DNA from 4 places in the Rhizobium sp. CC-YZS058 genome. Region 1 is predicted to be linked to each of the others. Evidence: predicted binding sites of a transcription regulator. Region 1 holds the regulator's gene; each other region holds the start of a gene.
What was found. Region 1 encodes LexA, which represses DNA repair genes until DNA is damaged. Its sites were predicted from a motif close to TGTTCNNNNTGTGTTCNG; they were not measured.

Region 1 (7,519 bases):
TGTCGGCCGCCGGCTCGCGATCCGGGTTCAGCGTGACGAACAGCGGGCACGCCGGGTCGATCGCCTGGAGACTGTTCATCCAGTAGGTGACGGCAACGCTCTGGTCCGCGCCGGGCTTGGTCGAGCGCAGATAGTTCCACGAGGCCCAGGCCTTCTCCCGCTTCGGCATCAGCGCCGGATCGCGGTGGAGAATGACGCGGTTCGGCTGGTAGGGAACGGCGGACAGCAGGTCCCGTTCCTCGCCCGTAGCATCCTGCAGCAGCGCCAGCGACTGGTCGCTGTGGCTGGCGAGGATGACCTTGTCGAACAGGCGCAGGGTGCCATCCGCCTCCGTGACCGCGACGCGTCCGCCTTCGCGACGAATACCGCGAACGGGCGCATTGAGCTTCAGCCGGTCGCCGAGCCGCGCCAACAACTTGTCGAGATAGACACGGCTGCCGCCCGCCACCGTCCGCCAGGGGTGTGGCTTGGCATAGATCAGGCGATGATTGTCGAAGAACTGCACGAAGCGCTCGGCGGGGAAATCCAGCATGCGGGCGGCCGGCGCCGACCAGATGGCGGCTGCCATGGGGATCAGGTAGTTGTTGGTAAAGCCGGGCGAGAAGCCGCGCCAGTTCAGATAATCCCCGATCGAGCGATCTCCGAGCACGCCGGCGCTCCGGTCTGCCAGGCAGGTGCGGTTGAAGCGCAGGATTTCGCGCAGCATCAACAGGAAGGAGGGGCGCAGCATATTGCGCTTCTGCGCGAAGAGGCCAGAGAAGGGTCCTCCCCGCCATTCGAGCGCGCCTTCATCGAGCGAGAGGGAAAAGCTCATGCTGCTGGGATGGGTGACGACCCCGAGCTCGGCAAAAAGCGCGGTGAGGTTGGGGTAGTTCGCCTCATTGTAGACGATGAACCCGGTGTCGACCGAAATCGGCGTTCCGTCATAGTCGATGTCCACGGTCGCCGTATGGCCGCCCGGCCGGTGGTCCTTCTCGTAAAGGGTTACGTCATGGACCGGGGCCAGCGCCCAGGCAGCCGAGGTGCCCGAGACGCCCGACCCGATCACCGCGATCGACAGTCGTCGTCCCGTGTCCGCCGAAGGGCCGTTGCTCGAAAAGGCGAGGGGCGGAGACAGTGTCATGCGGCGTCCTTGAGAGTGCGATAAGCGGCCAGCGCACGATCGCGGGCCTTGGAATGATCGACGATCGGCGAGGGATAGGTTTTACCGAGCGTGATGCCGGCTTCCTTCAGCACCGATGCCGGTGCCTCGGCAGGCCGGTGGATGTATTTGTCGGGGAGGCGGGCCAGTTCCGGCACGTGCTCGCGCACATAGCGGCCCTGCGGGTCGAACTTCTCGCCCTGCGTGGTCGGATTGAAGACCCGGAAGAAGGGGGCGGCATCGGCGCCGCAGCCCGCCACCCACTGCCAATTCATGGCATTGCTGGCCGGGTCCGCATCCACCAATGTATCGCGAAACCAGGCCTCGCCGCGCCGCCAGTCGATCAACAGGTCCTTGACGAGGAAGGAGCCGGTGATCATCCGCACGCGATTGTGCATGATCCCGTGCCGCCAGAGCTGGCGCATTCCGGCATCGACGATCGGATAGCCGGTGAGGCCCTTCGTCCAGGCGGTAAAGTCTCCGGAGTGATCCTGCCAGCCGAGCCGGTCATATTTTCGGTTGAGATTCTCCCACCGCATGTCCGGATTGTGGACCAGAAGGTGGTAGGCGAACTCGCGCCAGACCAGCTCCTTGCGGAAGGTGACGACCTCGCGCTCGGGCGCGTGCTTGAGGCCGCGGGTGGCGTGAAAGACGCGGCGAGGCGAGAGTTCGCCCAATGCCAGATGGGGCGAGAGGCGGGAGGTGCCGTCCTCCCAGGTGTTCTCGCGCGCTGCCGTGTAGCCACCGATGAGATCGTCGAGGAAATGTCTCAACCGGGCTTGAGCGGCCTTTTCGCCCGGCGTCCAGAGGTCGGAAAAGGCGTTGGCCCAGTCAAGCCGCGGCAGCAGAGCGAGAGCCTCGAGCGCATCGGACTTCGGCAGATGTTTTGGGGCGGTGATCGATCGCGGCGCCTCGATCGGCTCCTCCGGCTCGCCCGCAGCTTCGAGCGCCCGCCAGAACGGGGTGTAGACGCGGTAGGGCCCGCCCGTCTTGGTGCGGACCTTGGTAGGTTCGTGGAGAAGTGCGCCGGCAAAGCTTTCCGTTTCGATGCTCTTCTCGCGAAGCGCAGCCTCCAGCGCCGTATCAATCTCTGCGCCCGCCGGGTCGTAGCGGCGGTTCCAGTAGACGGCGGACGCACCGGTTCGTTCGACCAATCTCGGCACGATGTCGATCGCCTCGCCACGGCGCAGGATCAGCGGCGCGCCAAGGCGTTTCAGGTCGTCGCTGAGGGCGGCGAGGGAATGATGCAGCCACCAGGCCTGTGCCTCGCCCAAGGGGCCGGATTCGCCAGGCTCGAGGATGTAAAGAGGGAGGACGGCGCGCCCGGAAGCGACCGCGGCGGCGAGCGCACGATTGTCATCGGTCCGCAGGTCCTTTCGGAACCACAGGATGACCGTTCCCGTCTCCGCCCGCTGTGCCTTCGCCATTGTCCCCGCCATCCTCTATCCGCCGCTGTCTACGGCAGACGAGAAGGGGTGGATCAGGGATCACGGAAAAACAAGATGTTGCTGCGTTTATCCGAAACGACTTTTCAAGAATGATGCCGAGCTCACTGAGACGGCAGACGTCAGAGCGCCCCGCCCGTCACAGGGTTGACCACTGGTCGTTCCGCCTCGTCCGGTGTGCCGCTGGGGACTGCGAAAGGAGGTGCGACAGGCGCATCTTCTTTCTGCTCGGCCTCATCCGCTCGCTCAATCACGTCTTTCGGCGACGATTGTTCGACGTCCGTCCGCTTCTCATCCACCATCGTCCACCTCCGTCAAAGACAAGAGGAAGGCGGGACTGCACGGATAGTTCCCGGAGAGGATGGATGAAGGGATTAGGGAAGGAAAGAGCCAGTAAATGGCTCCCCGGGCCGGATTCGAACCGGCGACCTGTCGATTAACAGTCGAATGCTCTACCGCTGAGCTACCAGGGAACATCTGCGCCGCAGAAGTGATGCTGCTATTACAAACGCTTTCTCGATTTGCCAAGCGCTTTTTCAAAAAAACTTGCCGCCCTGTGGATGAATGCCCATCTTCGCTGCGCATCCCGCGCGGCCCGAGAGACGGGCTATTGCCGCGCGAGACGGCGGCGCGCCCACGCAGGCGCGGGATGCCGTGTGAAACGAAATGAAAGGAAGAGGCATGTCGGATGCCGAAAACCGGGTTCGTCCCGCGGCGCCGCCGCATCTTCAGCTGGGGTCATGGCGGATTCGCTTGCCGCGCTCCCGCTGGCTGCGGGTGCTGATCGGGGTCCTGTTCGTGCTGTTCGGCTGTCTCGGCTTCCTGCCGATCCTCGGCTTCTGGATGATCCCCGTCGGCCTGATCGTCCTGTCGCACGACTTCGCCAGCGTCAGGCGCCGACGCCGCCGCTTTGCCGTCTGGTGGGGTCGACGCCGGCAGGCGAAGGAACAGGCATCGTCATAAGTCACCGATTGAAGCGCTGAAAAGGCAATGGCCCGCACGAGGCGGGCCATGTGAGACTTCACGACCGTAGCTGCTACGGGCCGGTGTACCCGTCAACCAGAGAGCTTACGGCTGCTGCGCCGCGCCGCCGCTCCCGGTCTGCGGTGTAGGATCGCGATCGGCGGGAGCCGGCTGCATGGCTTCGCCAGCCGGCGGCGTATTATCGACCGTGCCTTGGTTCGGGGTTGTGGCGCTCGTATCGTTCGGTGTCGCTGCCGGAGCCGTCTGCCGCGTGGTCGCGGCGTCGTTGTCGACGCTTTCGCCGTAAAATTCCGCGATTCCCCACGCGAGGGCTGCGAGCACCAGTCCGCCGATCAGCACCTTCAAGACCGGCGAACCCTGTCTGCCCTGCCGGGCTTCCGTCGGGGAAAGGGTCACCTTCTTGTTCAGTTCGCTGGTGTTGCGCACGTCGCCGCGCTCGTCGACTACCTTGGCCATGATGTCTCCTCAGGCCGGCTCAGCCGGCGGTTTGATTGCTGGAAGAACGCAACCAAGCCTGTTGTGTTCCCGCAGGCCTCGGCATCGCGAGTCTCTCTCCCTTCCCATTTCGTCGCGACTCGATTCGTGATAGAGAAAGCATGTCGCTGATTTGCGGAGGAGCAAGCGGGCGACCTGTCTGCATTCGGGAGGACGACATGCAGTATTCCGTTCAATTCTTTACATGGACCCCGCGCGAGGGCGTGCACCAGGTTGGCCAGACCATTGCCGTCGAGGCGGTCAACGCCAAGCTCGCCGCTGTCACGCTGCTCGGCGTGCCCCTCGACGAGACGGGCGCCAGCAACAGGCTGGCGGCGCGGGTGTGGGGACGCGAGAATGAGGAGAGGGCGGACTGCGTCTGCTTTTTCTACCATTAGCGTCGGCCGGTGCTCGTGGGCTCGAAACGCGATCCGTTTTTCGCTGATTGAGGGCCTTGTGGAACACATAAGGAACAGCTAGTCTCGTTCTTGATTTGTTTCCAGCGATTCCGGAGCCTCGCCATGCTGACGCGCAAGCAACAGGAACTCTTGATCTTCATCCATGAGCGGCTGAAGGAATCCGGTGTTCCCCCCTCCTTCGACGAGATGAAGGACGCGCTGGCGCTCGCTTCCAAATCCGGCATTCACCGGCTGATCACCGCGCTGGAGGAGCGCGGCTTCATTCGGCGTCTGCCGAACCGGGCTCGTGCGCTGGAGGTGATACGGCTGCCGGAGGCCTATGGCGCCCCGAGCAAGGAACCGCGCCGCAGCTTTTCGCCGAGCGTCATTCAGGGAAGCTTGGGGCAGGAGCCGGCCGCGCCCGCCGCCGCACCGTCCGCGCGGGGTCGGCCCGTTGCGCCGGGCAACGACAACAACAGCGTCTCCGTTCCGGTCATGGGCCGGATTGCAGCGGGTGTGCCGATCTCGGCGATCCAGAACAACACGCATGACATCGCCGTGCCGCTCGACATGATCGGCGTCGGCGAACATTACGCGCTCGAGGTCAAAGGCGATTCGATGATCGAGGCCGGTATTCTCGACGGCGATACGGTCATCATCCGCAACGCCAACAGCGCGAGCCCCGGTGAGATCGTCGTGGCGCTGGTCGATGACGAGGAGGCGACGCTGAAGCGCTTCCGCCGAAAGGGCGCCTCCATCGCACTCGAAGCCGCCAATCCGGCGTATGAGACGCGAATCTTCGGCCCCGAGCGGGTCAAGATCCAGGGCCTTCTGGTCGGCCTGATCCGCCGCTACCACTGACGGTTCACGGGAAAAGGGCAGGCAGGCCGTGCCTGCCTCCCAGCCTGCTCGGTCCGCCTTTCAGACCGTCACCGTCGGTCGATATCGCCATCGCCGCGGATGAACAGCATGCCAACGGCGCCGAAGACGACGACGGCCTGCAGAATAAACATTGGCCATTCCTGTGCCATGCCGAACCTCCCGGGCGCGCCTGCTGCTGCCTACTGCTTACGATCGCGGCGCGCTCGCTCCTCGACCAGACCTAGCGCGCCGTCCGTCCCTTAGAAGGGTGGCGCGGGTGATGGCGATCTCCGCGACCGATGCTGGACGAGAGAGCCTGCGTTTCGCCTTCCCGGCATTGCGGGCTTTGCGACCGGTCTCCCGCATCCACTCTCGCGCCCGTCCGTCCGCGCTCATCGAAGCGAGCCATTCGCTTGTTGCACGGCAAGCTTGTGCAGGGATCGTGCCTGGCTGCGGAACCGCAAGCCCTTTGGCACGTTTGCTGCTCGAATTCGAACGGCGGACATGATGATCGCCGGATGGGGACATGACCATGCCCGGCACAAACGCCGTCCTAGAAGTGCTTGCCTTCGACCGCGCCCCGGATGGCGGCTTGGCCCTGGTCGAGCCGACGATTTCCGCGGCGAGCGAAGATGAAGCGAGGCACGTTGCCCTTCGCCTGGCTGACCAGCATGCCGGCGCTGTCGCGCTGCGCCGGGACACGAGCCCGGCCGTCGGTGAAAGCAGCGCGCCCGTCGTTCTGTTCCAAGCCGGCGAGATCGGCGATTTCGACTAGCGGGATCGTCCCGATCCACTGCTGCCGTTCGCTTCTTCAGAACACGACCACACACCATTCCAGTTTGCCTCCCGCTGCCATCCCTGGCGCGGCCTGCCGAAAGGGTATCTCCATGCGTTTCATCTTCGTTGGCATGATCGTCTCCGTCCTTTCCATCCTTGCGCTGAAATACGCCAACAACGACATCGGTCAGGCAGTGCCGCTGATGAACCCGCAGGCGGTTTCGAGCCTCTGATCCGTCGCGTCATGGGCGAGGAGACGCGGGCGGGGAAAAGTGCGGCCCGCACCGGCTTGCCTCTTGCGATTTCTCGCGGATGGCTCTAAACGCACGCCACGGCTTGTTTATGAGCCTGTGAGGCCTCGTGGCGGAGTGGTGACGCAGAGGACTGCAAATCCTTGTACCCCGGTTCAATTCCGGGCGAGGCCTCCAAAACTCTCCACATCATGATAGAAGTTTGATTGTTGCCATCGTTTGGCCGCGCCATCCGCGAAGGGGACGGCGCATCTCCCGGCTCCGCAAACGATGCCCGCCAGTCCCGTTCAATTTGCGTGTTTTTTTCGTAATTTGACGAAGATGGTGAGCGCGCAGGGATTCGAACCCTGGACCTACTGATTAAAAGTCAGTTGCTCTACCGACTGAGCTACGCGCTCTTCCAGATCCGGCACGGCCGGCGAAAGTGGGCGGAGATATGCATAGGCCGGCCCGCGGGGTCAACCCATAAAAGCCTCTTCGCTGTTTTTCCATCGGCCTCTCTCGGCAGCGACCGAGCGCGACTCCCCAGCAGCATTCCGCCGGCGGACCTTCGCGACGCCGTTCATCCTGATCGTCCAATCCCTCGTCGCGCGATCCCCGGTCGTGTTGCCGCAGGGAGGGTGAGACGGTTTCCAAGGGGCGATGGGAGCGGTAGAGGGGAGGGGCTGGCAGGGGTGCGGCCATGGTCGGTCCCGCCAGTGACTTCATGCCGGCGCGGGCTTGGCGCGGCGCGACGTCGGTTCGATTGACATGCCAGGAGTTGCCGGTGGCCATTGCCGAAATCCCGATCGTCTATGCGCTTCTCGCCGGGGCGCTCTCTTTCCTGTCACCTTGCGTGCTGCCGCTGGTCCCGCCCTATCTCTGCTATATGGCGGGCGTATCGATGGATCAGTTCCGCGAAGGCGGCGGCCCGGCGGCTGCGGGTCAGGTGCGGCGGGCGGTGTTCGTCACCGCGGTGCTGTTCACGCTCGGTTTTGCCACGGTCTTCGTCGCGCTCGGGGTCGGTGCGTCGAGCCTCGGCATGCTGCTGCGCCAGCACATGGACGTGCTGTCGCGGCTCGGCGGCTTCGTCGTCATTCTGATGGGTCTGCATTTTCTGGGCGTCCTCCGCATCCCCCTGCTTGCCCGAGAGGCCCGATTCCAGGGCGCAGGCAAGCCGGCGACGCTTTCCGGCGCCTATGTGATGGG
Region 2 (7,519 bases), 1.5 Mb from region 1:
CGCCCAGCTTGCCGGTGCCGAAGGTGAAGCGCGGATCGCGCGCGTGGCGGCGGGCGTAGAGATAGGCAAGCGCGGCGATCATCAGCGCCGCCGCATGGGTGGACATGTGCCAGCCGTCCGCCACCAGCGCCATGGAGCCGAACAGCGAACCGGCCACGATTTCGAGCACCATCGTCGCTGTCGTCAGGCCGATGACGATCCAGGTCCGTGTCTCGTTGCGCTGATGGTCTTCGCCGAGGAAGACATGCTGATGGCGGCTGGCCAGCCGCGGCTCTTCGGGGGTCATTTCAAATAGGTCCTCATGACGTCGATCAGGTCCGCGGCGCCCTGGGCACGGTCCGGATCCGTTTCGCGGGCGGGATCCACCACATGGTTGCGGATGTGATCCTCGATCAGTTCGGCGGTCAGCCCGGTGACAGCACCGCGCACGGAGGCGACCTGGTTCAAGACCGCGCCGCAGGGCTCCTCCGCCTCGATCGCCCGCTCGATGGCTTCGATCTGGCCCTTCAGCCGGCGGACACGGGCGAGCAGCTTCGCCTTGTTCTTGGAAAGGTGCGACATAGCATAGGGGGATACCCTATCCTTCCGGAAGCGACAAGGGCATCGGCGGCCTGTATGCCGTGACAGGCCGTTGGGGATCGGCTAGACCTTGTGGCCGAATCTTCAGTCCCGCCTCTTCCTGGACGTCCATGCCTCTTCCCACAGATCCAGCCGACCTTCTCGCCGCATTGATCCGCTGCCCCTCCGTCACGCCGGCCGAAGGCGGGGCGCTGTCGGCCTTGACCGACATGCTGACCCCGCTTGGCTTTGCCGTCGAGCGCGTTGTCGCAACCGAGCACGGCACGCCGGATATCGACAATCTCTACGCTCGCCTTGGGAACGAAGGGCCGCATCTGATGTTTGCCGGCCATACGGACGTGGTGCCCGTTGGCGACGAGAGCCAGTGGTCGCATCCGCCCTTCAGCGCAGCAGTGTCGGACGGGATGATGTTTGGTCGTGGGGCGGTGGATATGAAAGGCGGCATCGCCTGTTTCGTTGCCGCCGTCGCCCGCTATCTCGACCGCCACGGCGCGCCCAGGGGCTCGATCTCCTTCCTGATTACGGGCGACGAAGAAGGGCCGGCGATCAACGGCACCACCAAGCTGCTCGACTGGGCGGTGGCCCGCGGCGAGCGTTGGGATGCCGCCGTCGTCGGCGAGCCGACCAATCCGCAGGCGCTGGGCGACATGATCAAGATCGGGCGTCGTGGCTCGCTGTCGGGCACGCTCACCGTCCACGGCATTCAGGGCCATGCGGCCTATCCGCATCTCGCCGACAACCCGGTGCGCGGGCTCTTGCAATTGACGACCGCCTTGATGGATCCGCCCTTCGATGCCGGCACCAGCGATTTCCAGCCGTCGAATCTCGAAGTCACGACGGTCGATGTCGGCAATCCGGCGGTCAACGTCATCCCGGCGCGGGCGAGCGCCCGGTTCAACATCCGCTTCAACGATCGCTGGTCGGCCGAGAGCCTGAAGGCGGAGATCGTCGGCCGGCTCGATCGCGCGGCGGCAGAAGGCCGGCTCCGGCCCGAGCGCGAGCCGGTGCGCTACGAAATCGCCTGGACGGAGCGCCCGAGCCCGGTGTTCCTCACCCGCAGCAACCAGCTGATTGCTTCGCTCTCCTCGGCCATTGAGAGCGTGACCGGACGTGAGCCGACGCTTTCGACCACCGGCGGCACCTCCGATGCCCGCTTCATCAAGGATCATTGCCCGGTGGTCGAGTTCGGCTTGGTCGGACAGACCATGCATATGGTGGACGAGCGCGTGGCGCTCGCCGATCTCGAAACCCTGACCGGCATCTATCTGGCCTTCCTGGAACGCTGGTTCGAGCAGAAAGACGGGCGCGATGCCGCAGCTTGAGGAGATCGGCATCTACCTCAGGGGTATCTGGCTGCTCGTGCAGGGCAAGAGCGAAGGGTTCCGCTGGCTGGACCTGACGCCACGCGGCGTCTGGCGGTCGTTCGGCGCCATTCTTTGGTGCCTGCCGGCCATGGCGGTCAGCTGGGCCTCGTGGCGGATGATGTTTCTGGCCGAGATGCCGAGCGGCAGCGAGGCCGGCATGGCCTTCATCTTCAAGCTCTTCCTGGTGGATGTCATCACTTGGCTGATGCCGCTGATCCTGATTGCCGCGCTGTCCGGGCCGCTCGGCTTTGCCGATGCGCTGATCGCCATCATCGTCTCGACCAACTGGCTGTCGATCCCGGTCTTCTACGGCATGGCCCTGCCGGCGGCGATCCGTCTCGTCGTTCCGGGTAGCGAGGGGCTTTCCGCCATGCTGTCGATCACGCTGCTGGTCGCGATGCTGATCGCCACCTACCGTGTCCTGAAAGCCGTGACGGGGGAAAACCAGACGCTGCTGGCGAGCACGCTCTGCGTCATTCTCGTCCTGCCGCCGCTGATGGTCGGCAACATGCTGCAGCGCTTCTTCGAACTGCTGCCGCCCTGAGCGAAGCGCGGCTCAGTAGTCCACCTGCATGAAATAGAGCCCCTCCGGCGGCGCCACCGGGCCGCAGGCCTTGCGGTCGCGGGCCTGAAGCGCGGCACGGACATCTTCCACGCTCCACTTGCCCTCGCCGGCAAGCTTCAGCGTCCCGGCCAGCGAACGGATCTGGTTGTGCAGGAAGCTCTGGGCGCTGGCGCGGATCTCGATCACGTCGCCGTCTTGCGTCACATCCAGCCGATCCAGCGTGCGCACCGGACTGTTGGCCTGGCAATGGGCGGAGCGGAAGGTGGTGAAGTCGTGCTGGCCGGTCAGCACCTGCGCCGCCTCGTGCATGCGCGCGGCATCGAGCGGCTTGACCACCCACCAGACGCGCCGCGCCTCCAGCGCCGGCGGCGAGCGGCGGCAGAGGATGCGGTACAGATAGTGCCGGCGGACGGCGGAGAAGCGCGCATCGAACCCCTCGTCCACCGCCGCCACATCGAGGATCGCCACCTGCTCGCCGGCCTGGCCGAGATGGGCATTGAGCGCATTGCGCAGCGTGTCCGGCTTCCAGTCGCGGGAAAGATCGGCATGGGCCACCTGCCCGCGCGCGTGAACGCCGGAATCCGTGCGCCCGGCGCCACGGATCGACACGGTTTCGCCGGTCAGGCGCAGGATCGCGCCTTCGATCGCCCCCTGAACCGAAGCGCCGTTCTCCTGCCGCTGCCAGCCGACATAGGACCAGCCGTCATACTCCACCGTCATGCGGAAGCGCGGCATCAGAACAGCCTTGTTCCGGCCGGAACGGGCGTGCCGCGGCGGAAGGTTTCCGCATCGAGCACCTTGCCGCCGGCCTTCTGCAGCCGCGTCAGCCGCACGGCGCCATGCCCGCAGGCGATCGTCAGATCGTCGAACAGCGCCGTGCCGACCGTCCCGCTTGCCGTCTCGATTGTCGAGCCGAGCACTTTGACCCGTTCGCGCCGACCACCCACCTCCAGCTCGAACCAGGCGCCGGGCGCGGGGGAAAGGCCGCGAATATGGTCGTGAACCTCCCTGGCCGGCCGGGAGAAATCGATATGGGTTTCCCCCTTGTCGATCTTGGCGGCGTAGAGCACGCCCTCTTCCGGCTGCGGCGTTAGCGCCAGCGCACCCGCTTCGAGCCGGTCCATCGCCTGGCGCATCAGCCGGGCGCTGACCAGCTTCAGCCGGTCGTGCAGTTCGCCGGCCGTCATGTCGGTCTGGATCGGCACGATCTCGCTCAGGGCCACGGGGCCGGTGTCCAGCCCCTTCTCCATCTTCATCACCATCATGCCGGTTTTCCGGTCGCCGGCCATGATCGCCCGCTGGATCGGCGCGGCACCGCGCCAGCGTGGCAGCAGCGAGGCATGGCCGTTGTAGCAGCCGAGCCGGGTCCCCTCCAGAATGGCCTGCGGCAGCAGCAGGCCATAGGCAACCACGACCGCGACATCCGCTTCGAAGGCGCGAAAGGTCTCGCGGTCCGCCTCGTCCTTGAAGTTCACGGGCGTCAGTACCGGCTTGCCGAGCAGCTCTGCCGCCTGGTGAACGGGCGACTTCTGCAGATCGAGCCCACGCCGCCCGCCGGGGCGCGGCGGCTGGGTATAGATGGCCACGACCTCATGGCCGGCCTCGGCAAGCGCGGCCAGGGTCGGCACGGAAAAATCCGGCGTTCCCATGAAGATGATGCGAAGCGACATGGCGCAGTCCCGTGTTGGAGGATCGTTCAAACCCCCTTCCGCGCCATAGATCAAGCCTTTTTTGCCGCCCGGAAGGCACTCGGGCTCACGCCCGCCACGCGCAGGAACTCGCGGTTGAAGTTGGATTTGGTCATGAACCCGGCCTCGAGCGCCAGCTGCGTCACCGGCATGTCGGTCTCAATGAGCAGCGCCTGCGCCTGGGCGACCCGCAGGCCGTTCACGTAAGCTGATACCGACATTCCATGCACCCGGTTGATGGCCTGCGAAACGGCGCGGGCAGGTCGCTTGACCCGGCGGGCGAGACGCATGAGGTTCAGTTCGAGATCGCGGTAGAGCGCCGTCTCCAGCATCAGCCGATCGATCTCCGCGGCGATCGCCGCATCCTCGGCGGTTGCGACGAGATCCGCACCGCCCGTCGCGTCGCCGGAACGCTCGGCATCCTCCTCCTCCGGCAAGGGCGGACGATCCGCCCCTCCCGGTTCCGCGAAGGCGGCCGCCCAGGAAAAGAGCGCAAGGCTGATCGTTGTTCCCGTGGAAACGACGAGGCCGCCACCGTCGGCACGGCCATCAGCTATGTCATGGAGGCGACCGCATCCCGGATCGACAGCCGGCTGCCCAACACGCAAGGCGCCAAGCCGGAGATCGCGATCCGCGGCAGCATGTTGCATGCAACGATCCGATAGGCTTCGTGCGGCTCGGCCTGTCAGATCGCCTTCGACCCGCGCATCTTCGCCGCTTTGGTGAATTTGCGGATGACCATTTCCCGCTTCAGCTTGGAAATATGGTCGATGAACAGCACGCCGTTCAGATGGTCGATCTCATGCTGGAGGCAGGTGGCGAGCAGGCCATCGGCCTCCATCTGCCGCTCCGCTCCTTCGCGGTCGAGATAGCGTAGCGTAATGGCAGCCGGACGTTCGACCTCCGCATAATAGTCGGGGATCGAGAGACAGCCTTCCTCATAGGTCGAGCGCGCCTCGGAGGAGCCGAGAATTTCCGGATTGATGAAGACCTGCGGCGCCTTCTCCTCGCCCTCCTTCGCCACGTCGATCACCAGCATGCGGCGCGGCACGCCGATCTGGATGGCGGCAAGGCCGATGCCGGGCGCATCATACATGGTCTCGAGCATATCGTCGGCGAGCCGCTTCACGGCGTCGTCAACGCGCTCCAGCGGCGCGGAGACCTGGCGGAGGACGGGATCGGGAAGGATGATGAGCGGCTTGATGGTCATGGCGCTCTGATAACCGATCTTTTCCGGCCTGGGAATTGTTCGAACGGTGGCCAATCGCTGAAATCGCGCGCAAAACGTCTCGATGTTCTTGCTTTGATCTGGAATTTGCCTGCGATCCTGTTAGCCTCATGCCATGACAGAGCTGCTTTCTCCCCTCGCCGCCGCCACCGGATTGCCGCCGGCTGGTCTTCTCCTTGCGCTCGCCGTCTGCGCACTCGTCCTTCTTGCCCTCCTCATTCTGGCTGTCACCGCGCGGGGTGCCCGCCGCCGCGCGGTGGAATCGGACCAGCGCATGGCGGCGCTTCTGGCAGCCCAGGGCGAAATGCAGGGCCGGATGGCGACGCTGGCCGAGATCTTCGGCAGCCGCCAGTCCGAGCTCAATCAGTCGCTCAACCAGCGCCTCGACGGGATGACCCAGCGGATCGGCGCCACGATCGGCGAGCAGACCCGCACGACGCATGAGAACCTGCGCCGCCTGCAGGAGCGGCTGGCGGTGATCGACGCCGCGCAGACCAATATCCAGACGCTGGCGAAGGACATGGCCGGGCTGCAGCAAATTCTCGCCAACAAGCAGACGCGTGGTGCCTTCGGCCAGGGTAGAATGGAGGCGATCGTCGCCGATGGCCTGCCGCAGGGCGGCTATGCCTTCCAGGCGACGCTTTCGAACGGCGCCCGACCCGACTGCACGATCCGCATGCCGAACGGGCAGCCGCAGCTGGTGATCGACGCCAAGTTTCCGCTGGAAGCCTGGAACGCCATGCGCGCAGCCAAGGATCCGGAGCTGGCGCGCGCGAGCGCCCAGCAGTTCCGGCGGGACATGGATGTCCATATCCGCGATATTTCCAGCAAATATCTGATCGCCGGCGAAACCCAGGAAACCGCCTTTCTCTTCGTTCCCTCCGAATCGATCTTTGCGGATATCCACGAGCATTTCGAAAGCCTGGTGCAGAAGGCGCACAAGGCGCGGGTCGTCATCGTCTCGCCTTCGCTGCTCATGCTGTCGATCCAGGTGGTGCAGTCGATCTCGCGCGACCAGCGGATGCGCGAGCAGGCACATCTGATCCAGAACGAGGTGGTCCGGCTGATGGAGGATCTGACGCGGCTGGACGACCGGGTGCGCAAGCTCCACGGCCACTTCACCGCCACGCAGAAGGATGTGGACGATATTCTTATCTCCTCCGACAAGGTAAAGCGCCGCGGCACCCGGATCGAGGCGCTGGAACTCGGCGAGCCCGCGGCACAGCCGGCCCCCGCCGCCGAACCGCGGCTCGGCGCATTGAAGCTGCGCGTGGTTGACGAGGACTGATCGGCTCGGGCAGTGTCGCGCCCCATGCGTCGGAACGGCGCAGAAGGCATGTCAGCGGGAGGTTCCTATGATCACGGTGTTCGGCTCCATCAATATGGATCTCATCGCCACCACGGCGCGGCTGCCGAAGCCGGGCGAAACGGTGGAAGGCAACGGCTTTTCCACCGCCGCCGGCGGCAAGGGTGCCAACCAGGCGCTGGCGGCGACACGCGCCGGCGCCGGCGTGCGCATGGCCGGGGCCGTCGGATCCGACAGTTTCGCCAAGGACGCGCTGGCCCTGATGCGGGCAGCGGGAACGGATTTGAGCGCGGTGAAGACCGCCGATCTGCCAACCGGCACGGCCCATATCCTGGTCGGCGGCGACGGGGAGAACATGATCGTCGTCGTGGCCGGGGCGAATGGCACCATGACGGACGCCGATGCGCGCGCCACCGTCGCCGCACTGTCGCCCACTGACACGCTGGTGCTGCAGCTCGAGATCCCGACCGGCGCGGTGGAGACGGCGCTGACGGAGGCGCGGGCCCGCAAGATCCGCTCGATCATCAACATCGCGCCGCTGACCGAGCACGCCGCCGCCCTTGGCCGCATGGCGGCGATCGTCGTTGCCAACGAAACCGAGTTCGAGCGCCTGGCCGGTCGAGACCGCCTTTCCTCCGAGGAGCGGGAACTTGCGATGCGCACGCTGGTCGAGGAAACCGGCCAGACCGTCATCGTTACGCTCGGCGCGGACGGCGTCATCGCCCTTCACGAAGGTGCCTTCTACCGTGCCAAGGGGCTGGTGATCGAGCCGGTCGACACGGTGGGCGC
Region 3 (7,519 bases), on a different contig from region 1:
AGGCTCGACCACTCGACCTTACCATCACATCTGGACTGCAGCGGCTCTGGCCCTTCATTCAAGAGCAAGGCGGCTGGCGCCCGGTTTTCCGCTGGACGACCAGTCTTCCCGTCGCCGCGACTGGGGCTGCCACGCTTGCCGTTTAGGCACCGGGCGACTTGATACATCCCGCCAATTGCCAGATCTCGTTCCTTCCCTTGATCCGGGCCGGCGAAGCTGACCGATATCACCTCGCCGCTTCGGTCCCGATCTCGACGCACCGATCAGAGATGTCCATCCGAAGAGGCCGGCCATGTCGGCGTGCTGGTCATCATCGATCGGATCAAGGTCTGCGAAAGTCGAACGGCGAAGGTCCAAAGCAAGATTGAACCCTCTCCTCTCAGAACGCGTAGCGAACCTCGCAGTAAGGCATGGCGTCACCGAGCCAACCGATGAAACGATCGAGCCATTGCCGTTTCCAGGCCGCCTTATAGCGCAGGTTCCGCATGCCGGACTGGCTCCACTTCTGCTCCTGGATGTCTGGCCGCCATAGCCACTCTTCCGCACGAGGATGCCATTGCAGATTGACCTCGTGCAGCCCTTCATTGTGCGTGAGAAAGATGATTTCGCATTTGAGCTGCGCTTTCGCTGCCGGCGAAAGAACGTCGTTAAGCTCGGAAAACAGGCCCTTCCATTCCGCCTCCCAGGTTTCATGGACGATGACCGGCGAGAAGTTGACGTGGACCTCGTATCCTGCTGCGACGAAGTCGTTGATGGAGGCGATCCGCTCACTCATGGGCGAGGTACGGATGTCGACGATCTTGGCGATGGTTTCGGGCATGAGGGAGAAGCGAACCCGCGTGCGGCCCTGGGGATCGTAGTTGAGAAGGTCGCGGTTGACATATTTGGTGGCAAACGAGCCCTTGGCGCCGGGAATCGAACGGAACGCTGCGACGAGATCGCGGACATTGTCGGACAGAGACGCATCGACCGAGAGATCGCCGTTCTCGCCGAGGTCATAGACCCAGTCGATCGGATCGATCGTGTTCGGCTCCGTCTTTGGCCCGAGCTTCTTGGCATGGCGGGTCAGCGCACGGGTGATATCGTCGATGTTGACGAAGATGCTGATCGGATTGGCATAGCCTTTCCGCCGCCCGACGTAGCAATAGGCACACGCCATCGCGCACCCATTGGATGATGACGGCGCGATGAAGTCGGCCGAACGACCATTCGGCCGCATGGCAACACCCTTCTTGACACCCAGGACCAGCGTGTCGCGCTTCACTTTAAGCCAATCCTCGGCGAGCGCTGGATCCGAAAGTTGCGGGATGTTCCAATGGCTTGCGACCTCGACGCGCTTTGCGTCGGGAAACCGGGCAAGGACCTCGCGACCGCAAGGATAGTCGCGAACAGTCGGTTCCATGTAGATCAGCGTGGGGTCGATCAGTGTGCGGGGAAGCGCCATGCGGTTATCCAGCCTCGGGAAGCCTCGTCGTGGCACGATTGATGTAATCGACCAGGGCGCGGGCAGCGGCGAAGGATTTGACGGTTTCTTCTACCAGGCTGGTGGACATCAATCTCTCGTCCGAAACGCTGCGACAGGCACCAAAGTTCTTCAGGTTGAAAAAATCGAGCGCATCATGGTTTTTGACATAGCCTTTGGCATCGGCATCGTGTCCACCGGTCAGGCCATTCGGGAAATATGTTCGGAACAGCGGACCCTCGACGATGCCTCGCCATTTCCCGGTATGGCTCGCAATCGTTTGCCGGAGAATGCGGGCGAGGCGCGGCGGAGGCAACAACGCGCCGCCCCCACTGTAGGAACAGCCGGGTGAAATCCGCATGAAGTAGGTCGCGGCCGCATTCTTCGAGCGCGATACCCGCACGGCAATCGACCCTATTCCCTTCGCGATCGGTGCTCTGGCCAGGCATTTTCGCGGGTCAAGGTTGGCTTCCATAATGCGAGGATCCAGCAAGCCGGCACGTGCGATCAGCTGCGATGTCAACTCCATCAGGTCACGCCGCGCGGACTTGAGCCGGCTCTCGTTGTCGCTGAGCCACTCGGCTCCCTGATCGCAGGAAGCCTCCGACAGAAAGTTCAAGGTCGATTGATCGATCATTTCCGTTCCGAACGCACCTTACCACTGCTCGCACTCTTGACGCAGCACTGGAACAGAAAAGGAACAGAAATATGTTCGAAGCCGCTGTATGCTGACCGACCGGTCGTTGCGGGGACGCTTGCGGGTGGAGACCGGACGGCGGCCCTGTCGCCACCTTGGCCGTGTCAGATCTCGAAATGATCGAGCGACGCCCAGACCCGCTCCGTCAAATCCCGAAAACGGGCATTCCTTCGCAGCGCGACGGGATCGCGCGGGCGTTCGAGGTCGATCGCAAGGTCGAGCTTGATCCGGCCTGGTCTGGAGGAGAACACGATGACGCGGTCGGACAGCGTGACAGCCTCTTCGATGTCATGAGTCACGAAGAGAACGGACGCCTTGTGGCGGGACCAGACGCGCAGCAGCTCTCGGCCCATGGCGGCTTTGGTTTGCGAATCCAAGGCACCGAACGGCTCGTCAAGCAGATAGAGGTGCGGCTCGTAGGCCATGAGACGGCCGAGGGCAACGCGCTGCCGCATGCCGCCCGACAGCTCGTGCGGGAGATGGTTCTCGAAGGAGCCGATCAGCTCTGTCACGACGGCGCCGATCAGCGAAAGGCCAATGCCGATCCGCAAGGACGCGATGACCCATTGCACCAGCCAGGGAAAAATGACCTTTCGCAGCATATGATGGAGATTATAGGTATTTTGATTGCGTCTTTCGGGTGTGTGACGTTTGCAGGGCAGAAGGTCTGAATGGTCGTCGCGCTGTAAATATGTCGGTTCTGGTTGCGGTCGCCCAGACAGTCTTGGGACCGTCAACGACGTCTGCTCGGCGTATCGGCGATCCGCAGAGTGGCGAGGTGACGGCCGAATGTCGTCTCGACAGCACCCGTCGTTGGCGCGCGACGGGAGGATCGGTCGACGAGGCTCGGGCGCTGTCCACCATGCCTGTTCAAGGGCATGATCTCGCCCTGAGAGCCCTACCAGATCTTGCCGCGTGCCGTCACCGGCCAGAGCGTCTCGACGCGATCGCGGCGCAGGCCGACATACCAGTCATGGAGATTGACGGTAGGATCACAATGGCCCGGCACGAGTTTGAGCCGCTCGCCAAGACGAAGCGTACCTGCCGGGTCGTCGATCTGGCCATGCTCGTCTGATATTCCGCTGAAGGCAAGATCGGGGCGGCCGAAGACAGTTGGCAGGCCGCTATCGACAGCATGGGCCTTCAGCCCGGCATCGCAGACGACGCGGCCGGGTGCAGCGCGGCTCATCACCGATGTCAGAACAAAGAGCGCATGCTCGAAGCCGCCAAGCGGACCACCCCCTTGCCCGATGATCCGCGCGTAATCCGCGTCCATGAAGATATAAGAGCCGCATTGCAGCTCTGTATAGAGACCGGAGGTCCCCTCGAGGTCGAAGCTCCCGGTGCCTGCCCCGCCGACAATGCGGCAAATCAAGCCGACGTCGGCCAACATGGAGACGGTCCGGGCAGCCTTCTCCGTCGAGGCCGCAATGGCCGCACGTCGCTCGGCGGGATCCGCTATGTGCTGCGCCTTCCCGTGATAGGCCTGGATGCCGGCAAAAACGAGATGCGGTGCAGCATCGACCGCTTGCGCCAGCGCCACGGCCGATGCGCCCGGCTCCACGCCGCATCGCCCGGCGCCGCAGTCGATTTCGACGAGCACGTCGAGTGAGACGCCATGGCGCGCCATGATCCGCGAGAGATCGGCGACATTGTCCGCATCATCGACGCAGACGGCCATCCGCGCCCTCCCGGCAAGACGCGCCAGGCGCTCGATCTTCTTTTCTCCGATGACTTCATTGGAGACGAGAATGTCCGCGACGCCGCCTCGCACCAGCACTTCTGCTTCCGCCACCTTCTGGCAGCAAACGCCGCATGCGCCGCCTGCCTCCATTTGATAGAGCGCGATCGCTGCCGATTTGTGGGTTTTCGCGTGGGCTCGGAGCCGCACGCCCATCTGCTCACTCGCCACGCGCATCCGGGCGACGTTCCGCTCGAACGCGTCGAGATCGATCACAAGCGCCGGCGTCTCGATCTGGTCGAACCGATCGCCGACGGTGCAGGGCATGTCATAGCCGACCTCGCCTCCGGGTTCGCCAACCGTTTCGATCTCGAGCATCGCGTCGCTCCTCCAGAAAAGCAATTTACAGATTAGTTAGTTTACATTACTAACTCGCATAGGCCCTGTCCAGTATCGGGACCGACGGCTTCCAGGCAGGCCCTGGTGCGCCTCCGGATCCGATGGTCGATGCCCGCAACACCGGCCCGGCCGCCAGTCCGCAGCCTATCAAGGAGATCGTTTTGGAGCGTTTGCCCTTTCGCGACGCAGTCGCGCAACAACCTCAAGCCCTGCGAGAAGCACTCGTCAGTCTTCGCAGAACTCTGCAAACGTCCGATCTTGCAGCGCTTCGCGCGGGCACGATCGCCATCGTCGGCATCGGCGCCAGCTTCTACGCCGGCCTTGTTGCCGCGGCTCAGTTCCGCCGCCAAGGCCTGCGCGCCTTCGCCTTCGCCGGTGGCGAGCTCTATGACGCTGCCGACAATGCAGCCGACGCCTATATCGCCGTCTCCGCTTCCGGACGAAGCGTCGAGCCTGCCAAAGCCGCCGGCCTTCGCGACAAGGCCGTGACCATCGGCATCGCCAAGACGGCCGAAAGCCCGCTGGCCGCGGCTGTCGGCACGATGATCGGCACCGGCAGCGGCATCGACAGCGGCCCGAACACGACGAGCTATCTCGGCTCCCTGCTGGCGCTTGGCCTGATCGCAGATCGAGAAGGTCAGCCATCCAACACGAACTGGGACGCACTTGCCGACGATTTCGAGACGCTCGGCACGACGATCGCCGATTCGGTCAGGAAGGCGAGCGCGCTTCTTGCCGGCAAGCGGTCGATCGACTGTGTGGGCGCCAACGCCCAGCTCGGCACAGCCGGCTACGCGGCGTTGTTGCTGCGCGAGGCCGTGCGCGTTCCGGCACAGAACTGGGACACGCTCAACTACCTTCATGGCCCGATGGAGCCGAACGATGCCAACACGGGCGTCATCCTTTTCGGCGACGGCCGGGAGCGGCAACTGGCGGAGGACCTCTCAGGCTTCGGTATACCGACTGTGTTGGTGACAAGCGCTTCGGTCGACGATCGCGAAAACCTCGTCGTGATCCGCATTCCGGCCACGAAAAACGGGATCCTGGCCGCCATCTATGCAGCCCTTCCCACGCAGATCATGATGCAGGATCTCGCCGAGGGCGTCGGCCTGCCGAAATGCGAGTTCCGCTACCGCCAGACGGACACCAAGCTGCCGTTGGCCGATCACGCCTGAGCCCGCCTGTGGCCTGCGACGGCGCCCCGTCGCAGGCCTGACCATCCGTCGATGGCTGCTCACCGCCGAGGCGCGCTCTGCGTGACAAGCTGTGCCAATCAGCACTAGAATGGCAGCGTCTGCCTCTTCCCACAGCGAGCCTTCTTGACCCGACCCGTCGATTTCCCCTTGCCCCTGACCGAGAGCGCCCGGGCGGTCTTTCACCGTATCGTCGAGGTGGGCCAGGCCACCCGCCCGATGCTGTCGAGCGCACTGGAATTCTCCAAACCGACCATGTCGGCCGCCATCCTGGAACTCAGCAATCTTGGCCTCGTCCATCCGACCGGCACGACCCAGGGCGCGACTGGGCGCACCGCGACACTCTACGGCCTTGGCCATGAGGTCGGTTATGTGATCGGCGTCGATGCGGGCGTCACTCAGGTGCGCGCGATCGCACAGACATTGGACGGAACCATCCTCGCCGAGGTGGACCAGCCTTTGCCGCCAGCTGGTCGGATGACCCGCGACACTGGCAAGGCCGTGCAGACTGCACTGCAGGAACTTCGCCAGCTGGAGAGCAATCCCCGCCGCCCATTGCGAGCGATCTCACTCGCGGTCCCGGTCATCGTTTCGGAAAATCACCCGGAACTTGCCTCCGGGCTGGACGAGATCAAGGCCTCGATCGGCGACAGTGCCGGCGCCGAGATCGTGCTCGAGAACAACGTGAATTGTGCTGCGATCGCCGAGATGGATCTGGGTGCGGCCAGGGGCCGCTCCTCCTTCGCTTTCCTGCAGGTCGGCGTCAACATCGGCCTTGGCCTGATCCATGAGGGTCGCCTTTTGCGCGGCGCGAACGGCGCAGCGGGGGAAGTGACCCGCCTCCCCTTCCCCTTTGCCCCGAAGTCCAGGCCTCGCCGGCGCGGGCTCGAGGATCACATCAGCTCGCTCTCGCTCATGGAGCGAGTCCGAGCCGACTGGACGGAGACAACGCCGGCGCCGAACGATGCCCGAGACCTGTTCCGTCTCGCGGACGAGGGCGCGCCTTCTGCACTCCGTCATGTCGAGCGCCATGCCCGGGATATCGGGCTCGTCGCCGCGTCCGTCGTCGCGATCTGCGATCCTGGACTGATCGTCCTTGGCGGCGGGGTCGGGCAAAACGGTATTCTCGTGCCGATCATCGAGGACCTGATCGCAGAGCTCGCCTGGCCGACCGAGGTGATTACCACGGAATTGCCGGTGCGAGGCACAGTGCTCGGCGCCTCGCAGCTTGCCATGCGGCGCGCCGTCAAAATGCTGACCGGCGACGAGCATCGCAGGCGCGTTGGTTAGGGCATCGCGGCCATCCGGGACGTATCGGAGGCGGTTTGCTCCGTGAGTGTTTGGGCGAGATAGCAAGCGCCCTGGACCGGGCTGCCGGTGAAGAGATGAGCCTTGAGATGAGGGGCCGCGATGCCGAGTCCTTCAACGAAGGCCTGCCATAGACGCGGTTGGGCAGCGATCACGCTGCCGCCGGCCACCACATGTGCGGCGCCAGCCTCGCGCGCATCGAGGATCGCCGGCAGTTCGGCAAGCAGCCGCCCGCCGCGCAGGATCACGTTCCCTGCCAGTAGCGAGCCGCGTTCGGCGGCATCGAACACAACAATCGCATGCCGGCCAAGTTCAGCCGCCGAACGGTACGCGTTGAGAACGCTGCCAAGCCGTGGCACCGAGACGACCTCGAGCGCGGCGAGAATCGCGGCGGTCAGTGGCTCGTCCAGCGCCCCGCCGCGGTCGAGATGCTGCGCGACCGCGCGCACCGCGTCGCGCACGAGGCTCGCTGCGCTGCCTTCGTCGCTGATGATCCAGCCCCATCCGCCGGCGACGATCATCCGCTCCGGCGCCGGACGGCAGACGGCAATCGAGCCGGTGCCTGCGACGACGCCGATCTGGCCGCGAAGGCCGAGCGCGAGCGGCATCAGTTCGGCATCATTGACCACCGCAACGGGCGTGGCGACACGCGCTGCAAGCGCGTTCTGGAGCGCCATGCATTCGAGCGCGTCGTCGCAGCCATGCGCGCCGATACCGATCGCCGCGACCGCTGCTCCACCGGCGAGCCGCGCGACGAGGGCGAGCAGCGCCGCCGCATC
Region 4 (7,519 bases), 1.3 Mb from region 1:
CGGCGATTACGACAGTTCGCTTGGCATGGACAAGGAAGAGCCGCTGAACCGCTTCATTTCCAAGATGCCGAAAGGCCGCTTCGAAGCGGCGTCCGGCCCGGCGACGCTCTGTGGCGTGGGCGTCGAGATTTCCGACCGCACCGGCCTCGCCGAAGCCGTGGCTCCTCTGCGCATCGGCCCGCGGCTCGGCGAAACGATCCCGCCCTTCTGGGCGTGACGGCCAGCGGCTCCCACCGGCTGCAATGACGCGATTGTGACGCGGGGCCGGCTCTCCATGGCTTTACCCATTCTGAAGCGGGTCTATCCTCTGCCCCGCTGACAGAGTGGGTGAGGTGCATGATGCCGCGAAATGCCGTCTACCTGTGTCTTCTCCTTCCGCTCGCCCTCCTGGCCCTCGCGCGCCCGGCCGCGGCGCAGCCGGCATCGGCCGTCAGCCAGTGCCAGGCGATCGCCGAAGCGCTGCCAAACGTCATGTTCGCCCGCTACAGTCCCGGGCCCTCGACCCCGCCCGTCCGCATCGCTGCCACGCAAGAGGGGACCGTCCGCCTCACTCTTCTCGGCCACTCCACCTTCCATATCGAAACGCCGGGTGGGATCTCCATCGCCACGGATTACTCGGGCTACCACCGCCCGCCGCGCACGCCGGACGTGGTGACGATGAACAAGGCGCATTCGACGCATTACACGCTGACGCCCGGGCCGGAGATCAAGACGGTGCTGCACGGCTGGGGCGAGGAGGGCCAGCCCGCCGATCATGATGTGGTGGTCGGCGACGCCTATATCCGCAATGTCACGACGGACATCCGCTCCGGCTATGGCGCGATGGAGCCGGATGGCAATTCGATCTTCATCTTCGAGGTGGCGGGCCTGTGCATCGGCCATCTCGGCCACCTCCATCACGAGCTCGACGACAGCGACTATGCCGAGATCGGCCGGCTGGACGTGCTGATGGTGCCGGTCGATGGCGGCCTGACCATGGGCGCGGCAAGCATGGTGCGGGTGGTTGAGCGTCTGCGTTCGGCGATCATCCTGCCCATGCATCGGCCCGGCCCCCAGGTCGCCCGCTTTCTCGACCTGTTCGGCCCCGGCTTCGACCGCCGCTTCGCCGATAGCCCGAGTATCACCGTCTCGCTGAACAGCCTGCCAAGCAAGCCGCAGATCGTCGTTCTCCAGGGCATGTGAGGGCGCGCAGGCGCAGTCTTCGCAGCAAAAACCGGGCGCGCGCGGCTGGACGGATGGCGCCGCGCGCCATATAAGGCCCGGCATCCCGAAAACCCGATAAGACGACCGCAAGAGGGCGCCATGGCCGGCCATTCACAGTTCAAGAACATCATGCACCGCAAGGGGCGCCAGGACGCCGTGCGCTCCAAGATGTTTTCCAAGCTCGCGCGCGAAATCACCGTTGCCGCCAAGGCCGGCTTGCCCGACCCCAGCATGAACGCCCGTTTGCGCCTGGCGATCCAGAACGCCAAGGCCCAGTCCATGCCGAAGGACAATATCGAGCGCGCCATCAAGAAGGCATCGGGCGCCGATGGCGAAAGCTATGACGAAGTCCGCTACGAAGGCTACGGCCCTGGCGGCGTCGCCGTCATCGTCGAGGCCCTGACCGACAACCGCAACCGTACCGCCTCCTCGGTCCGCTCCACCTTCACCAAGGGCGGCGGGGCGCTGGGTGAAACCGGTTCGGTCTCCTTCTCCTTCGATCGCGTCGGCGAAATCACCTACAAGGCCTCCGTGGGCAGCCCGGATGCGGTGATGGAAGCGGCCATCGAAGCCGGTGCGGACGATGTGACCAGCGACGAGGACGGCCACACCATCATCTGCGGCTTCGAGGATATCGGCGAGGTGTCCAAGGCGCTGGAGGCCACGCTCGGTGAGGCAGAAACGGTGAAAGCCATCTGGAAGCCGCAGAACACGATCCCCGTCGACGAAGAGCGGGCGGAATCGCTGATGAAGCTCATCGAGACGCTGGAAGACGATGACGACGTCCAGACCGTCTACGCCAATTTCGAAGTGTCGGACGAAGTGCTCGCCAAGCTTTCGGCCTGAGCGACCGACCATTCCGAACTGCAAAGAGCGCGCCACCGGCAGACCGGGGCGCGCTCTTTTTTTACCGACAAAGTTCTGGGCCTTACGCCGCGCGGCTGGCGCTCGCGTCGCCGGCCAGCGCGTCGCGTGCCGCAGCAAAATGGCGAACCGAGGCCAAGCGCGCCTCCATATCGAAGATCGGCATGGAGACGATCAGCTCGTCGGCCTGGGTTTGCTTTAGGAAGGCGCCGAGCTTGCGCTTTAGCGTGTCCGGGCCGCCGACGACCGCATAGGTCATGGCGTGGTCGACGAACGCCTTCTCCGCCGCATTCCACCGTGACTCCATGCTGTCGACCGGGGCGGGGAACTTGCCGCGCGCATTGCGCCGCAAGGCCAAGAAGGATTGCTGCATGGAGGTGAAGAGGTGAGCAGCCTCATCGTCCGTTTCCGCTCCGACCCCCATGATGCCGACCATGGCATAGGGCTTGTCGAGAACGGCCGATGGCTCGAAGCGCTCGCGGTAGATCTCCAGCGCGGAAAACAGCATGTCCGGCGCGAAATGCGACGCGAAGGCAAAGGGCAGGCCCAGCATGCCGGCCAGCTGCGCGCTGTAATGGCTGGAGCCGAGCAGCCAGATCGGAACTTGCGCATCGGCCCCCGGCGTTGCCACGATCTGGCCGGGCTGGGCCGGGCCGAGCAGCGCCTGCAGTTCCACCACGTCGTTCGGGAAGTCGTTGCCGCTCCCTTCGAGATTACGGCGAAGCGCCTGCGCGGTGCGCATGTCGGTGCCGGGCGCGCGCCCAAGCCCAAGATCGATCCGGCCTGGGTAAAGCGCCTCGAGCGTGCCGAATTGCTCCGCAATGACCAGCGGCGAATGATTGGGCAGCATGATGCCGCCGGAGCCGACGCGGATGCTCTTCGTGCCGGCCGCGACGTGGGAGATGACCAGCGCGGTCGCGGCGCTGGCAATGCCGATCATGCCATGGTGCTCGGCCAGCCAGACACGCTTATAGTCGTGGGCCTCGGCCTCCTGCGCCAGCCGGCGCGAATTGTTCAGCGCATCGCCGATGCTGCTGCCTTCGGTGACCGGCGAGAGATCGAGAAGGGAAAAGGGGATCATGGGACGTGCCTTCGGTCTGACCTGCAGTCCCGTTCATGTAGGCGCGCCAAAAGCGGAATTAAAGAGGAAGGTTTCGCCGCGTGGTGGTGTTTCCCCTTTGTTCACATTTTACTGGCAGCGTTCGGCCATCCTGACTAGGAGTGACATATGCAGACCGCAGCGATTCGCATCATCGGCATCGATCCGGGCCTCCGCCGCACCGGCTGGGGCATCGTGGAATCGCTCGGCAATTCGCTGCGCTTCGTCGATTCCGGAACGGTTACCTCCGATGGCGACATGGATCTCGCGTCCCGGCTTTGCCAACTGCATGACGGTCTCGCGGAGGTGGTGCATGCCTTCCAGCCCGACGAGGCGGCCGTAGAGCAGACCTTCGTCAACAAGGATGCCGTGGCAACGCTGAAGCTCGGTCAGGCGCGTGGTATCGCCATGCTGGTGCCGGCCCGCGCCGGCCTGCCGGTCGCCGAATATGCGCCGAATGCGGTGAAGAAGGCAGTGATCGGCGTCGGACACGGCGAGAAGCAGCAGATCCACATGATGCTGAAGGTGCTGATGCCGAAGGCGACCTTCAAGGGCAATGATGCGGCCGACGCCTTGGCCATTGCCATCTGCCATGCCCACAACCGCCAGAGCCTCAAGGGCCGAATCGCGGCGATGCTTGCCTGATCAGAAATGAACCTGTGCCAGCCGGCGCGGAAGGGATTTTCCGCGCGCGGCTCGTCTGCGGCTTTACTGGCCGGCCGGTCGGGCAGTGCCCCAACTGGCGAGCGCCTTGTCGAAGGCGTCGCTGCCGGCCGGACCCTTTTCAAGCGTCAGCAGCGCCCGGCGGCCGTTGCGGTAGGTCAGTGGAATATCGATCCAGTTGCGGGTGCGCAGGAGATCGAGATTGGTCGTCACCGCTTCCGGGAAGTCGTTCAGCGCGATCATGTAGAAATCGTCGGTGATCTTCGCGGGCACGGCGATCAGCGGATCGCCGCGGTCCTGCTCGGTGCGCTTCATGGCCACGCGCTGCACGCTGTCGATGCTGCCGCCTTCGAAGTTTTCCGGCAGGGAAAAGACGAATTCGATCGTGTGGCTGGCCGGCAGCGAGCTGTCGGCGTTGCGCTTGATCGTCATCAGCGCGGTCAGGCCACGATCCGGCACGCTGATCTGCGCCTGGATGACTGGCTCCGGCCGCTGGCCCTCGGAGGGGGCTTCCTCCTTCAAGGACCAGGCAACCCCGCCCTCGATCGCGGTCGGCGCTGTCTGGCCCAGCCGCTCCTCGTAGAGGAACATCTTCTGCGCGCCGGCCGGCATCTGCGTCGTCGTCTGATCCGGCGGCGCGGTCTGCGCGGTCGTATCGGCAGCAGGCGCCGTCGTCACCGGCGGTGTTGCCCCGGCATCGGCGGCCGGCGCATCCGTGGTGGTGGCCTCCGGTGCCGCTGTGGCGCCGGCATCGGCTGTCTCGGTCGGGCGGCTTGCTTCCGTCTGCGCGGCGACGGACTTGCCTTCCTCGTTCTGAGGCGCGCTGCCGGCCACCTGGGCCGGGCCTTCATCCACTTCGGTGCCGTCCGGCTGAAGCCGCTGGGTAAACTTGTTGCTCGGTGTTGCCGAGGCCACCTCGGTCGCAGGCGTCGTGCTGCCGCCGCCGCTTGCAGCCGTGGTGGATGTGCCGTTTGAATTGGTGCCGTTCACCGTTTGCTGGGGCGGCGGTGTATTGACGGAGGCGACCAGCTCGGCGATCCAGCCGTTCATCGTGTCGCGATTCATCCAATAGGCATAGCCGCCGCCGCCGAGAAGCAGCAGCAGCACGACCGTCGTCAGGATCCGCTTGACGCTGAAGGCGGATTTCTTCGGCTCGGCGCGATAAGATGCGGGACGGGCCATGGGCGCCGGTTCGGCAGACGCTGCCGGGCTTTCATAGGCGCCGGCCGCGGCGCCGGCGGCCGTTCCGGCCGCTCCGGCGCCGAGCAGGGCGTCGATCTCGTCCCAGCTCTCGCGGCGGCTGTCTTCGGTTTCCTCGACCGGAGCTGAAGTGACGGCGCTTCGATCCACCGGCCAGGACCAGTCGGAAATCGCGCTGTCGGCGCTGGCGTCACCGGCTTCGCGGGTCGGCTGGTGGAACGGGTCGGCCTCGTCCAGCGACCAGCTGGAGGCAGGCTCGCCGTCCGGCGTCACACCACCGGAAACCGGCGGCAGGTCCAGGGGATCGATCTCGACCGGCGAAACGGGCTCGTGGGAGCGCGCGTCGATGGCGTCGGCTGCAGGCGGGGCAACAACAGGCGTAGCGGTGACGCCGGAACCGGCCAGTGCCTCGAATTCGTCGAGGATCGCGTCCTCGTCGACAGGCTGCGTCCAGGGCTGCTCCACATGCGCCGTGACGACCGGATGCGGTTCGACGGCGCGCGAATCTCCGGGGGCGGAATCCTGCCATTCGGGCAATTCCCACTCGGCAGACGGCATGGCGGCCGGTTCGTCACGCGCCATCGGGACATCCACCGGCTGGGAAACGGGCGCGCGAATATGGTCGTCGAGATCATAGGACGCGGATGGCATTGCCACGACGGGCTCGGCATCGGCAACGGGATCGGCATGGTCAAAGGCAGGCGAAGGCGTCTGCTCTTCACGCGCCCAATGGTCGTCCTCTTCGGCCGGCAGCGCCTCCGCATCGTTTTCGTCGTAGACCTCGGCTTCAACCGGGGTCGGCGCCGGATCGACAGGATTGTCCGCCGACTGGTCCTCATGAACCATCGGCGACGGGGCGTCCGTATCCCTGACGGGCTCGTCGTTCGGGTCATGCGCGGCAAGAGCGACAGGAACGGCCACTGTGCCGGCTGCCAGCGCTGCATTGCTGGCGGTTTCGTGCGGCCTAACTTCTCGGAACTCTTCCTCTCTGAGCTCTTCCTCGGGGGACTCTTCCTGGCGCGGCTCTTCCCAATAGGTCTCGTCGCCATGCGGCGTGGGAGCCACAATCGGGTCGTAGGCTTCAACCGGCGGGTGCTCTTCCGCGGATGCGTCGGAGGCGCGATCGTCATAGGGCGCGGTTGGAGAGCGATTCTCGACCGCTTCCACCTCCGGCCAGCCGTTCTGGGCGGGCTCGTCCTCGGCCGGTGTCTCGGCCCAGGCGGGCGGTTCGTCCCAACTTTGCGGTTCGCTGGGTTCCGGCGCGACGGGCTCGGGCGCCACGGCAACCGGCAGGATCACGGGTGCGGGCGGAAGCTCGCGCGGTGCCGGCTCGGCGTGCGGCTCTTCGTGGGGTTCGGTGTCTGCTTCGGGTTCCGGCGCATGCGTCGTCGCGGGCAGATCGCGCTGCTCGGCGGAGGACACATCATAGGGAACCGGAGGCTGCTCGAAGTCGGTCGCCGCGGGGGTGTCGTCGAAGACATCCGGCTCTTCGGGAGCGGCATGGGCGGATTCCACCTCGCCGATCGCCGCCTCGAGCTTGGCCATCTGCCGGTCGATCATGTCGTCCGAGGGACGCGGCTTCATGCCTTCCAGCTGACGGCGGACGGCGCCGCGCGCCTTCTCGTAGACCTTCGCACGCATGTCCGGGCTGTTGTCGGACAGCCCGTCAACGGTCCTGCGAATGACTGCTACAAAATCCGCCATGTACACTCTCTTGAAACGCGGAAGGAGAGGCCGGGGCGGCCGTCTCCAAGTCCTTGATCCTACAAACTAGTCCTCAAAGGGGTCCGTCACAAGTATGGTGTCGTCCCGTTCGGGGCTCGTGGAGAGAAGAGCGACCGGCGCGCCGATCAGTTCCTCGACCTGCCGGACATATTTGATCGCCTGGGCGGGAAGATCCGCCCAGCTGCGTGCGCCGACGGTGGATTCCTTCCAGCCTTCGAGCGTCACATAGACCGGCTCGACCCGGGCCTGGGCCGCCTGGCTCGCCGGCAGATGGTCGATCTCGACGCCGTCGAGTTTGTACCCGACGCAGATCTTCAGCTCTTCGAGGCCGTCCAGAACGTCCAGCTTGGTGAGCGCGATGCCGGTGATGCCGTTGGCGGCGACCGACTGGCGCACCAGGGCAGCATCGAACCAGCCACAGCGGCGCTTGCGGCCGGTGACCGTGCCGAATTCATGACCGCGCTCGCCCAGGAACTGGCCGATCTCGTCCTTCAGTTCGGTCGGGAAGGGACCTTCGCCGACGCGGGTCGTGTAGGCCTTCGTGATGCCGAGCACATAGCCGAGCGAGCCGGGACCCATGCCGGATCCGGCAGCCGCCTGGCCGGCCACCGTGTTGGACGAGGTGACGAAAGGATAGGTGCCGTGGTCGATGTCGAGCAGCGTGCCCTGCGCGCCTTCGAACAGGATGCGCGCGCCGCGGCGGCGCTGGCGGTCGAGCAGCAGCCAGACCGTATCCATGAAAGGCAGGACGCGGGCGGCGACCGA

Region 2: U8330_RS16575 (DNA recombination protein RmuC) is a predicted target of LexA. The motif match lies at 5,490-5,507, and genes of this name have one in related genera.
Region 3: U8330_RS21285 (DUF2461 family protein) is a predicted target of LexA. The motif match lies at 2,148-2,165, and genes of this name have one in related genera.
Region 4: ruvC (crossover junction endodeoxyribonuclease RuvC) is a predicted target of LexA. The motif match lies at 3,236-3,253, and genes of this name have one in related genera.

What each region holds. Positions count from the first base shown of each region.
Region 1 is NZ_JAYESJ010000001.1:1,904,848-1,912,366, reverse strand. Features, by position in the region: gene U8330_RS09095 (NAD(P)/FAD-dependent oxidoreductase) at 1-1,123, opposite strand, end outside; gene U8330_RS09090 (deoxyribodipyrimidine photo-lyase) at 1,120-2,568, opposite strand; gene U8330_RS09085 (hypothetical protein) at 2,709-2,888, opposite strand; tRNA gene U8330_RS09080 (tRNA-Asn) at 2,985-3,059, opposite strand; gene U8330_RS09075 (hypothetical protein) at 3,268-3,549, shown strand; gene U8330_RS09070 (hypothetical protein) at 3,655-4,026, opposite strand; gene U8330_RS09065 (hypothetical protein) at 4,224-4,442, shown strand; gene lexA (transcriptional repressor LexA) at 4,566-5,303, shown strand; gene U8330_RS09055 (hypothetical protein) at 5,836-6,078, shown strand; gene U8330_RS09050 (hypothetical protein) at 6,191-6,313, shown strand; tRNA gene U8330_RS09045 (tRNA-Cys) at 6,435-6,508, shown strand; tRNA gene U8330_RS09040 (tRNA-Lys) at 6,654-6,729, opposite strand; gene U8330_RS09035 (cytochrome c biogenesis CcdA family protein) at 7,098-7,519, shown strand, end outside.
Region 2 is NZ_JAYESJ010000001.1:3,454,733-3,462,251, forward strand. Features, by position in the region: gene dmeF (CDF family Co(II)/Ni(II) efflux transporter DmeF) at 1-286, opposite strand, end outside; gene U8330_RS16540 (metal/formaldehyde-sensitive transcriptional repressor) at 283-561, opposite strand; gene dapE (succinyl-diaminopimelate desuccinylase) at 690-1,901, shown strand; gene U8330_RS16550 (hypothetical protein) at 1,888-2,487, shown strand; gene truA (tRNA pseudouridine(38-40) synthase TruA) at 2,500-3,243, opposite strand; gene fmt (methionyl-tRNA formyltransferase) at 3,243-4,178, opposite strand; gene U8330_RS16565 (AraC family transcriptional regulator) at 4,229-4,846, opposite strand; gene def (peptide deformylase) at 4,882-5,406, opposite strand; gene U8330_RS16575 (DNA recombination protein RmuC) at 5,540-6,712, shown strand; gene U8330_RS16580 (ribokinase) at 6,780-7,519, shown strand, end outside.
Region 3 is NZ_JAYESJ010000003.1:126,289-133,807, forward strand. Features, by position in the region: gene U8330_RS21280 (spore photoproduct lyase family protein) at 380-1,444, opposite strand; gene U8330_RS21285 (DUF2461 family protein) at 1,449-2,099, opposite strand; gene U8330_RS21290 (ABC transporter ATP-binding protein) at 2,264-2,761, opposite strand; gene U8330_RS21295 (DSD1 family PLP-dependent enzyme) at 3,058-4,218, opposite strand; gene U8330_RS21300 (phosphosugar isomerase) at 4,341-5,414, shown strand; gene U8330_RS21305 (ROK family protein) at 5,559-6,722, shown strand; gene U8330_RS21310 (sugar kinase) at 6,719-7,519, opposite strand, start outside.
Region 4 is NZ_JAYESJ010000001.1:582,751-590,269, forward strand. Features, by position in the region: gene U8330_RS02750 (TIGR00282 family metallophosphoesterase) at 1-217, shown strand, start outside; gene U8330_RS02755 (MBL fold metallo-hydrolase) at 337-1,182, shown strand; gene U8330_RS02760 (YebC/PmpR family DNA-binding transcriptional regulator) at 1,303-2,049, shown strand; gene U8330_RS02765 (LLM class flavin-dependent oxidoreductase) at 2,132-3,148, opposite strand; gene ruvC (crossover junction endodeoxyribonuclease RuvC) at 3,296-3,811, shown strand; gene U8330_RS02775 (hypothetical protein) at 3,875-6,733, opposite strand; gene U8330_RS02780 (adenylosuccinate synthase) at 6,800-7,519, opposite strand, start outside.